Regions from separate parts of the Mesorhizobium sp. Cs1299R1N1 genome, predicted to be linked through region 2. Evidence: riboswitches for the same ligand, from Rfam matches in the RefSeq annotation. Region 2 holds a riboswitch; each other region holds the start of a gene.
The links. A riboswitch is a leader RNA that binds a small molecule or an ion and turns the genes downstream of it on or off. The one in region 2 is predicted to bind thiamine pyrophosphate.

Region 1: another riboswitch for thiamine pyrophosphate. It lies ahead of O7A70_RS24455 (YkoF family thiamine/hydroxymethylpyrimidine-binding protein); the one in region 2 lies ahead of thiC (phosphomethylpyrimidine synthase ThiC).
Region 3: another riboswitch for thiamine pyrophosphate. It lies ahead of thiB (thiamine ABC transporter substrate binding subunit); the one in region 2 lies ahead of thiC (phosphomethylpyrimidine synthase ThiC).

The regions. Positions count from the first base shown of each region.
Region 1 is NZ_JAPYKR010000012.1:26,491-29,759, reverse strand. Features, by position in the region: gene O7A70_RS24460 (ABC transporter permease) at 1-727, opposite strand, end outside; gene O7A70_RS24455 (YkoF family thiamine/hydroxymethylpyrimidine-binding protein) at 834-1,442, opposite strand; TPP riboswitch at 1,433-1,546, opposite strand; gene O7A70_RS24450 (hypothetical protein) at 1,825-2,124, shown strand; gene msrA (peptide-methionine (S)-S-oxide reductase MsrA) at 2,315-2,833, opposite strand; gene O7A70_RS24440 (glycosyltransferase family 39 protein) at 3,020-3,269, opposite strand, start outside.
Region 2 is NZ_JAPYKR010000002.1:677,401-680,669, forward strand. Features, by position in the region: gene thiO (glycine oxidase ThiO) at 1-243, opposite strand, end outside; gene thiC (phosphomethylpyrimidine synthase ThiC) at 240-2,063, opposite strand; TPP riboswitch at 2,169-2,285, opposite strand; gene O7A70_RS06625 (potassium transporter Kup) at 2,948-3,269, shown strand, end outside.
Region 3 is NZ_JAPYKR010000014.1:2,057-5,325, forward strand. Features, by position in the region: gene O7A70_RS26490 (ABC-F family ATP-binding cassette domain-containing protein) at 1-1,036, opposite strand, end outside; gene O7A70_RS26495 (thiamine diphosphokinase) at 1,038-1,682, opposite strand; TPP riboswitch at 1,770-1,884, shown strand; gene thiB (thiamine ABC transporter substrate binding subunit) at 1,928-2,926, shown strand; gene thiP (thiamine/thiamine pyrophosphate ABC transporter permease) at 2,969-3,269, shown strand, end outside.

The DNA.
Region 1 (3,269 bases), on a different contig from region 2:
GCCTGCCAGCGGCTTGTTCCCAGGGCATGGCAAGACGCTGGAGCAGCGCCGTCAGTCCGAACAGGACGAGGGTGAGCGCGGCGCTGACGCCGACGGCGGCGAGCACCAGGTCGGGACGGAAATTGTTCTTCGCGTTGAGCATGTAGATGCCCAGCCCTTTGGCCGCGCCCGCATATTCGGCGAAGATGGCGCCGACGACGGCGTAGGTGATGGAGATCTTGAGGCCCGCGAAGAAATAAGGCAGCGCCGAAGGCAACCGTGCCAGCATGAAGACCCGCCAGCGCCCTGCTCCCATGGCGCGCAGCATCTGGCCGATCTCGACCTCGGTCGCCTCGTAGCCCTGTACGAGGGCCACCAGCATCGGGAAGAAGGTGACCAGCGCCACCAGCATGATCTTGGGCGTCAGCCCGAAACCGAACCAAAGCACCACCAATGGCGCGATGGCGACCAGCGGCAAAGTCTGGCTGACGATAAACACGGGAAACAGCGCGCGCCGCAAAGGCTGGAAGAAGTCGACCAGCATCGACAGCGCGAAGGCGGCGCTGAGCGAACAGGCAAAACCGATCAGCGTGGCGCGGATGGTGGGAATGGCATTGTCGAGCAGCGCGTCACGATTGAGCATCGCCTGTTCGAAGACGCGCGAGGGCGCCGGCAGAACCGTCGGCTTGATGCCGGAATGGTTTGCGTAGAGTTCCCAAGCCACGAGCACCAGACCGATCGTTATCACGGCCGGCGCTGCCTGGGCGAAGAAGCCCGCGAGTTGACGCGGGTTGAATGACGATGAAACCACGAGAGGATAACCTTGACGGCGCGCGCGCTTCGGCGCGAGCGGTTCAGACGGCAGTGGGACTGTTGGCCGAAACCGTGACGTCGAGGGTTACGTGGCCGGCGCCTGGCCCGAAGCGGCAGAACGCTTCATCGAGCGCCGAGAAGATCGCGCCGGCATCGCCGCGCAGCTTGGTGCAGAAATTCTTGGAGCGATCGTAGACGCCGGACTGCTTCAGGAAATCGATGCAGCCATAGATCTCGTCCATGTGATCGTCCGTGCCCATCACATAGAGCGAGAACTGCGCGGCCGCTGGCTGGCCAGTGACGGGCGCGCCGCGCACGGCGGTGATGGCCGCTTGCTTGCGTGGTCCGAGTGGCCCGGCGGGTCCGCCGAACGTGTCGGAGCGGCAGATTGGATCGTCCGGCTCCCCCGGACAGCCACGCGAAATGGTGGCCGACAGCACGCAATGCTTGCCGCTGCCGGACGCAGCCACGAAAAGGTCGCGCAGCGCCGGGAACAACACCTCGGGGGGCCCGACCAGCAGGGTCGAGATGTCGTCGGTCTCGATCCTGAGCTTGTCGCGATACGGATCGAGCGCGCCGAGCGCACCAAGGATGACGCCGACAAAATCGTCGGCCATTGGATATAGGGAAACCTGTGCACCTGAAAACATCGCCCGCCTCGCTCCGCTGGTATTACCCAGATCAGCTTCTAGGGTCTGTGGGCTTGCCGCCCCCGTCTCAGCCCCGACCGTACGGAGCACCCCTGTGGATGGCGGCGTTAAAGCACCATTCGATCGGTTGGGGAAGCTGTTTTTTCAGCAAGCTGCGCCAAAAGCATTGCGCCAGCGCAGACGCAACCGGGTGCCGCCGGCTCGGAAATTTGTCTGAAACCTTCGCAATGCCGAGGGGTTGTCCCACCAGACGCAATCGCAGGAAAAGTGTGAAGCGGTTTCTGGCCGGAATTGCGTCAAAACAAAGAGATAGAGCGGTCAGTTGCTTCCGCGAAGCCCGTGAACCGCTCTGGCGACGAATTCATAGAAATGGAGACAAACCATGCTTATGAAAATCCTCGCGGCTTCGGCCTTCACCATTGCCCTTGCAACATCCGCCATGGCGCAAAGCAATAGCGCAGCCGGCGCGGATCGGCCCGGCGGCAGCGGCAAGTCGGTCACTGTGGACCCAGCTACCCCCAATACAATCGATCCGGGCGCAACCAACAGCACGACCATCGCGCCGGGTGACATGAATTCCAACGCGGACCAGAATTGCCCGAACAACCCGCAGGGCGCGCAGAGGGATGCCAATGGCAATGCGACCGAGCCGACCGTTAACGACAGCAACTGCGGGAAATAGTTTTCGAAGCATGGAAATCGCGGACTGAGGTTCCGCGATTTCCATGCGCATCGATTTCAGTGTCCGCCACGACCGGCCGGCGGCACCCCTCGCGCCGATTCGAACTGTCAACCGCCGGACGGTGGTTAACACCGCTATTGATATGGTCTTGTGGCAACCAGCGGGAGCTTCTGCCCGCCGCCAAAAAATCTTATGAAACTGCCTTTTCGCGAACCGGCAGTTTCCAGCTTGGCCTGATGAAATGGCAGGTGTAGCCGTTGGGATATTTCTCCAGATAATCCTGGTGCTCGGGCTCGGCCTCCCAGAACGCACCGACCGGCGCGAGCTCGGTGACAACCTTGCCGGGCCACAGGCCGGAGGCATCGACATCGGCGATGGTGTCCTCCGCCACACGCTTCTGCTCCTCGCTGGTGTAGTAGGTTGCCGAGCGATAGCTCATGCCGACATCGTTGCCCTGGCGGTTGCGCGTCGTCGGATCGTGGATCTGGAAGAAGAATTCCAGAAGCTGGCGGAAGCTGATTTTCCCCGGATCGAAGGTGATCTCGATGGCTTCGGCATGCGTGCCATGATTGCGATAGGTGGCGTTCGGCACGTCGCCGCCGCTGTAGCCGACACGGGTGGCGAGGACGCCCGGGAAGCGCCGGATCAGATCCTGCATGCCCCAGAAGCAGCCACCGGCAAGCACTGCACGTTCGCTCGAAGTCGCCATGTAACGTCTCCTCAAAAGGCAATCCCAGGAAAAGTGTAGCGGCTTTCCCCGGGGAATTGCGCGACATCAAATTTGGATATCCCCATAAATGGGCATTGTCGCCTGGTTCGTCCAGTCAGACGAGCGGCCATTCGGTCATACCGATGGAAGGCGCCCCTAACGAACCGGCGCATGACACTGCCCGCCTTAGACGCGCGGATGCCGGGTCCGGCTGCTGGCGGCAACCGGCAGATATCGCGTACCAGGCGGAATGGCGGCAAAACTGATCGCTACCGGCGGCGCCTCGCGCGACCAGTTGAAAAGAACCGTCTTGACCGGGATGTTGTCCAACCATGCCCGCAACTGTGGCGGCACGCCATGACCACGCCAAATCATCAGCATGCCATGGTCGCGCAACCGCTGCCTCGTGATCCAGGGTGCGAACCGCATATCGAGG
Region 2 (3,269 bases):
CCGCGTCACCTGACCTGGCAGCACGGCATCCCACCATTCGGCGGCGCCGCGTCCGAGGTCCAGCACAGGCTGCTCCGCGCTTTCGCGCTCGCACCAGGGCGCCAGCATGCCGCCGGCAAACCACGATGCGCTGCCGCCGAGATCATACCCGATTTCAGCGACGGTGACCGCCGCGCCGCGAGTGGTGAGCTCGAAGGCCGCGGTGAGGCCGGCGACGCCGGCCCCCTTGACCAGCACCCTCATGACGGCTCCGGCACCTCGGGCGTGGTGTCACTCACCGGCATATAGAGATCGCCGCCCGCGCGGTATTTTTCCGCCATCGCCGCCATCCCCTCCTTCTGCGCTTCGGCGCGGATGTCGTGGGAGATGCGCATCGAGCAGAATTTCGGCCCGCACATCGAGCAGAAATGCGCGACCTTGTGCGCCTCCTTGGGCAAGGTCTCGTCGTGAAAGGAACGCGCGGTTTCCGGATCGAGCGACAGGTTGAACTGGTCCTCCCAGCGGAACTCGAAACGGGCGCGAGAAAGGGCATCATCCCTGGTTTTCGCCGCCGGGTGGCCTTTCGCCAAGTCGGCCGCGTGCGCGGCAATTTTGTAGGTGATGACGCCGGTTTTGACGTCGTTGCGGTCCGGCAGACCGAGATGCTCCTTCGGCGTCACATAACAGAGCATGGCGGTGCCGAACCAGCCGATCATGGCCGCACCGATGCCGGACGTGATGTGGTCGTAACCCGGGGCGATGTCCGTCGTCAGCGGCCCGAGGGTATAAAAAGGTGCTTCGCCGCAGATTGCGAGTTGCTTGTCCATGTTCTCCTTAATCTTGTGCATGGGAACGTGGCCCGGGCCCTCGATCATCACCTGGCAGTCCTTGGCCCAGGCGATCTTCGTCAGTTCGCCAAGCGTCTCCAGTTCGGCGAATTGCGCGGCATCATTGGCGTCGGCGATCGAGCCCGGACGAAGTCCGTCGCCGAGCGAAAATGAGACGTCATAGGCTCTGGCGATGTCGCAGATCTCCTCGAAATGCTCATAGAGGAAGCTTTCCCGGTGATGGTGCAGGCACCATTTCGCCATGATCGAACCGCCCCGGCTGACGATGCCGGTAACCCGCTCGACCGTGAGTGGAATGTAATGCAGCCGAACGCCGGCGTGGATGGTGAAATAGTCGACGCCCTGCTCGGCCTGCTCGATCAGCGTGTCGCGATAGACCTCCCAGTTCAGGTCCTCGGCGATGCCGCCCACCTTCTCCAGCGCCTGGTAGAGCGGCACGGTGCCGATCGGCACCGGCGAGTTGCGAACGATCCATTCGCGAATGTTGTGGATGTTGCGACCGGTCGACAGATCCATGACCGTGTCGGCGCCCCAGCGGGTCGCCCAGACCATCTTTTCGACCTCCTCAGTCATTGAGGAGGTGACAGCAGAGTTGCCGATATTGGCGTTGATCTTGACCAGGAAATTGCGGCCGATGATCATCGGCTCGCTTTCGGGATGGTTGATGTTGGCGGGAATGATTGCCCGCCCCCGCGCTACCTCGTCACGCACGAATTCCGGCGTGACAAAATCGGGGATCGCCGCACCGAAGGCCTCGCCGTCCCGCTGCAGCTTGCCGCGCAGGCTTTCGCGTCCAAGGTTCTCGCGAATGGCGACGAATTCCATTTCGGGCGTGATGATGCCGGCGCGGGCATAGGCAAGCTGGGTCACCGCCTTGTCTGCGTTGGCCCTGAGCGGCCGATTGCGAATGGGAAATTCCGGCGTCAGGCGCGCGCCAGTCGCAAATCCGTTGTCTTCCGGCGTGATGTCGCGGCCATCGTAGAATTCGACATCGCCACGAGCCGTAATCCATTCGTGCCGAAGCCGGGCGAGGCCTTTCTCTATACTCGTTTCGACCGTTTGATCAGTGTAGGGGCCGGATGGATCATAGACCGTCACAGGCGGTTCGCCGGCGGTCGGGTGGACGGAGATTTCGCGCATCGGCACCCTGATCTGCGGGTGGAGGGTGCCTTGCTTGTGTATCTTGCGTGAGGCGGGTAGCGGTCCCGTCGAAACTGCGGGGGTCAAGGCATTCATTTGAGGCTCCTTTGCTCATTTGCAATGGAGACCCAGTTCTGTGCCGGAAGGATGAAAAGACACCTTGGTCGACCTGTTCGAAACAGGTCTTCGGGGATGAACTCCCGCAAAGCGCTTGCACCGTCCCTACGCCAGTATGAACTGGATCAGGTTCAACGGGTCACTGCGCCGCGAAAGCCAGCAGTATCTCAGCCCCTTGCCGGGACTCCCCTGGTGAATGGGTCAATTGGACCGAGCCGGTGGCCTTTTGTCAAGCGCATTCGGTCCAGGGCGGTAGGTCGAAGCCAGAAGGAAGGGTTGTATAAACAGGACTCGGACCGGCTCGGTCCGCGCTCGATTCTGTAGTCGCGGGGGGCGGTGAAATGCTCATGGTCTATGACAAACCGATCGAAATGCTACATCTGAAACCATGAAGATATTGACTTTCATAAATTGCTCGTTGATAGTTGTAGCTCGATAATATCCAGGAACTCGTGACTTAATGAAAATATTACTTCGGCATAGCAGTTCAATCGACATCAGTTTAATGACGTAATCTTGTTTCATCCATAGTTAAATCTTAAAAATTGCTAATTTGCTGGTTGATGGAGTAATGGGCTGGTGACATGCCAGCCGACTTCAACATGGCAGTCCCGATTGGCAATTTCCAGACGCCTCGGCCGATAGCGGCAGTGCAGCGAGCTCCTCCCTCTCCTTGTCGCACCGCCCAATCGGCCGAGGCTACCCGTCGCAAGGACGCGTGCCTCGGAAATGCAGAATTGCGTTGGCCGTAGAGCACAGCACCCGTGGGAAGCATACGAATGGCTGTCGTGGATTCTGCCAACAGTTGTGACGTTGAGGAACTAGCGGGACATCCCGGCTCGTCTCAAAATACTGAGTTGTTGATGCTTGGCGCACTCGGTGTGGTCTATGGCGATATCGGCACCAGCCCGATCTATGCGCTCCGCGAAGCGCTGCATGCCTCGTCGGGCGGCAACGTCGCTGATCGCACAGATATTCTCGGCGTCCTGTCGCTGATCATCTGGTCGCTCACGATCACAGTTACAGTAAAATACATCATGTTCGTGCTGCGCGCCGACAACCGCGGCGAGGGTGGCGTGCTGTCGCTGATGGCGCTGGCGCGCGGCAGCTTTCCGAAGCGCTCGGCGGTGATGCTCGGCATCGGCATCATCGGCGCCTCGCTGTTTTTCGGCGATGCCGTCATTA
Region 3 (3,269 bases), on a different contig from region 2:
CCAGATTGGTGCCGAGCCGCACCGATCCTGCGTCCGGCGCCAATTCGCCGGTCAGCATCTTCAGGAGCGTCGTCTTGCCGGCTCCGTTCGGCCCGACAAGACCGACGCGGTCGCCGCGCTGGATGCGGGTCGAGAACCCCTTGACCACGGTGAGATCACCAAAGCTCTTCTCGATGTTCTTGGCTTCGATCACCAGCTTGCCGGATTCGGCGGCGTCGCTTGCCACCATGGTCGCGGAGCCTTCGGCGCCGCGATGGCCGCGAAAGCGCTGGCGCATGGTCTGCAGTTCGCCCAATCGGCGCATGTTGCGCTTGCGCCGCGCCGTCACGCCATAGCGCAGCCAGTGCTCCTCGCGCACGATCTGGCGGCCGAGCTTGTGCTGCTCGCGCTCTTCCTCTTCCAGCACTAGGTCGCGCCATTCCTCGAAATGGCCAAAGCCCTTGTCCAGCCTGCGGGTCTGGCCACGGTCGAGCCAGACGGTGGCGCGCGACACGCGTTCAAGGAAGCGGCGGTCATGCGAAATGACGATGAGCGCCGAGGAAGTCCGGACGAGCTCCTCTTCCAGCCATTCGATGACAGACAAATCGAGATGGTTCGTCGGCTCATCAAGTAGCAGGATGTCGGGCTCTGGCGCCATGACACGGGCAAGCGCGGCGCGCCTGGCCTCGCCGCCGGACAGGTCGCCTGGCCGTTCCTCGCCCGACAGGCCGAGATGCTCCATCAGATAGCTGGCGCGGTAGGGATCGTCGGCTGGCCCGAGCCCGGCTTCGACATAGGCCCGCACGTTCGCAAAGCCGTCCATGTCGGGCATTTGCGGCAGATAGCGCACTGTCGCGGAAGGCTGGCGGAACACCTCGCCGTCCTGCGGTTCGATCAGGCCGGCGGCGATCTTGAGCAGCGTCGACTTGCCGGACCCGTTGCGGCCGACCAGCGCGATCTTGTCGCCGGTCGACGCGGTCAAGGCGGCGCCGTCGAGCAGCGGCGTGCCGCCAAAAGTCAGTTTTATCCCGTCGAGATTGAGAAGAGGCGGGGCCATGTCAGCTTTCAGGCAATGGATAGGGATGGGCGAGCAGCAGCGCTCGGCCATGGCCAAGCGCGACGTCGAGGCGGCCCTTGACCTCGTTGGAAATGGTCAACGACGAACCGAAAGCCACCTCGACCTTGTCGAGCGGCCATTTGGCGCCGGTGACGGTCAGGCCGGAGAGTTCGGAGAAGCCAAGGATCGAAAACAGCGTGCCGTCGGCATAATCGAAGCTGGCCCTGCCGAGCAGCAAGGGGACAGCTTCCTCGGCACCGCTGGTCAGAAGCACATCCGTTCCGGCCTCGGCCAGCCGCAGGCCAAGCGCCAGGTGCAGGAAGGCGTGGTCGGCGCGCTTGCCGCCGAAGGCGCCCGCCAGCACAAGGCGCGTCGCCCCGCGTTCAAGGGCTGCCGCGATCGCCAGTTCGCCGTCGGTCTTGTCCTTTTCCGCCGGGAAGGTCTGCCTGGGCACGGCGGCGAGATCTTCCGGCAGATCGGCTGGTACGGAATCGAAATCACCGACCCACAGTTCCGGCACAAGGCCCAGCATCCGCGCATGGCCGATGCCGGCGTCGGCGGCGATGACGCGCGAGCCTTCGACCTGGCGGTCGAGCCGGGGCGTGCGGATGAGGTCGCCGCCAAGCAGGATGGTGAATGTGCTCATATCCCGTCGCCCTTACCAGCCCGGCACTGGAAACGGAAGGCGGCAAACTCCCACTTGCGTGTCCCATCGGCCGGGCTTATGTGTCGAAACGCTCTAACGGGGTGCCGGACGCGACTTTCGCGGGCCGGCTGAGAGGCAGTCTCGCCAACCCGCTGAACCTGATCCGGTTTGTACCGGCGGAGGGATTAGACGTTTCGGACAATCCGACGCCTCAATTCCTTTCAACGCAAACGAAGGAGGCGCCGATGCGCACGCTTTTATATTCCCTCATCGCGGCCACGGTAGTGACCCTGTCCGGGCCGGCTTTGGCCAAGGACAAGCTCACCGTCTACACCTATGAGAGCTTCACCGCCGACTGGGGTCCAGGCCCGGTGGTGAAGAAGGAATTCGAAGCCGAATGTGGCTGCGATGTCGAGTTCGTCTCGGTCGCCGATGGCGTGGCGCTGCTCAACCGCGTCAAGCTGGAAGGCGCTTCGACCAAGGCCGATATCGTGCTCGGCCTCGACACCAATCTCACCGCCGATGCCAAGGCGTCGGGCCTGTTCGCGCCGCACGGCGCGGTGAGCGATGTCAATGTGCCGGGCGGCTGGAGCGACGATACTTTCGTCCCCTTCGACTATGGCTATTTCGCTGTCGTCTACGATACCGAAAAACTGAAGACGCCGCCGAAAAGCCTGAAGGACCTGGTCGAGGGCAGTGCCAATGACAAGATCGTCATTCAGGATCCGCGCACGTCGACGCCCGGTCTCGGCCTGCTGTTGTGGGTGAAGTCGGTCTATGGCGACAAGGCGCCGGAAGCCTGGGCCAAGCTCAAGGCCAAGGTGCTGACCGTGACGCCGGGCTGGAGCGAGGCCTATGGCCTGTTCACCAAGGGCGAGGCGCCGATGGTGCTGTCCTACACCACCTCGCCGGCCTACCACATGGTCGCCGAGAACACCGAGCGCTACCAGGCGGCATCCTTCGAAGAGGGCGAGTACCTGCAGATCGAAGTCGCCGGCATCACCACGACAGGCGCCAAGAACCCGCTGGCGGCCAAGTTCATGGCTTTCATGACCGGGCCGAAATTCCAGGACGCCATCCCGGAGACCAACTGGATGTTCCCGGCCGGCAAGACCGACAAGCCGCTCAACCCTGCCTTCGACAAACTGGTCAAGCCGACCAAGACCTTGCTGTTCAGCCCCGAGGAAGTCGCGGCCAACCGCAAGGCCTGGGTGGACGAATGGCTGGCGGTGATGAGCAAGTAGGTTTTGTGGGCTAGTCTCGTGAGATGACCGCCAAGGAACACAATGTTTCCCAAGTCGACGTTGGTTCTCAGTGCAAAAACGCGCTCTGACCCCCGCATCACAGCCGGCATTGTCGCGCTTGCCGCAACCTCGCTGCTGATCGGAGGCGCTTTTGCCGGGCTGCTAGTCGAAGGCGCGCACGATTTTTCCGGCGCCTGGGCCGCCTTCGATCCTTACCTCTTCCGTGTCGTGCGCTTCACGCTCTGGCAGGCGGCCCTGTCGACGCTGCTCTCGGTCGGGCCTGCCCTGTTCGTGGCGCGGGCGCTGTCGCGGCATCCACGTTTCCCCGGCCGCGCCTTCATCC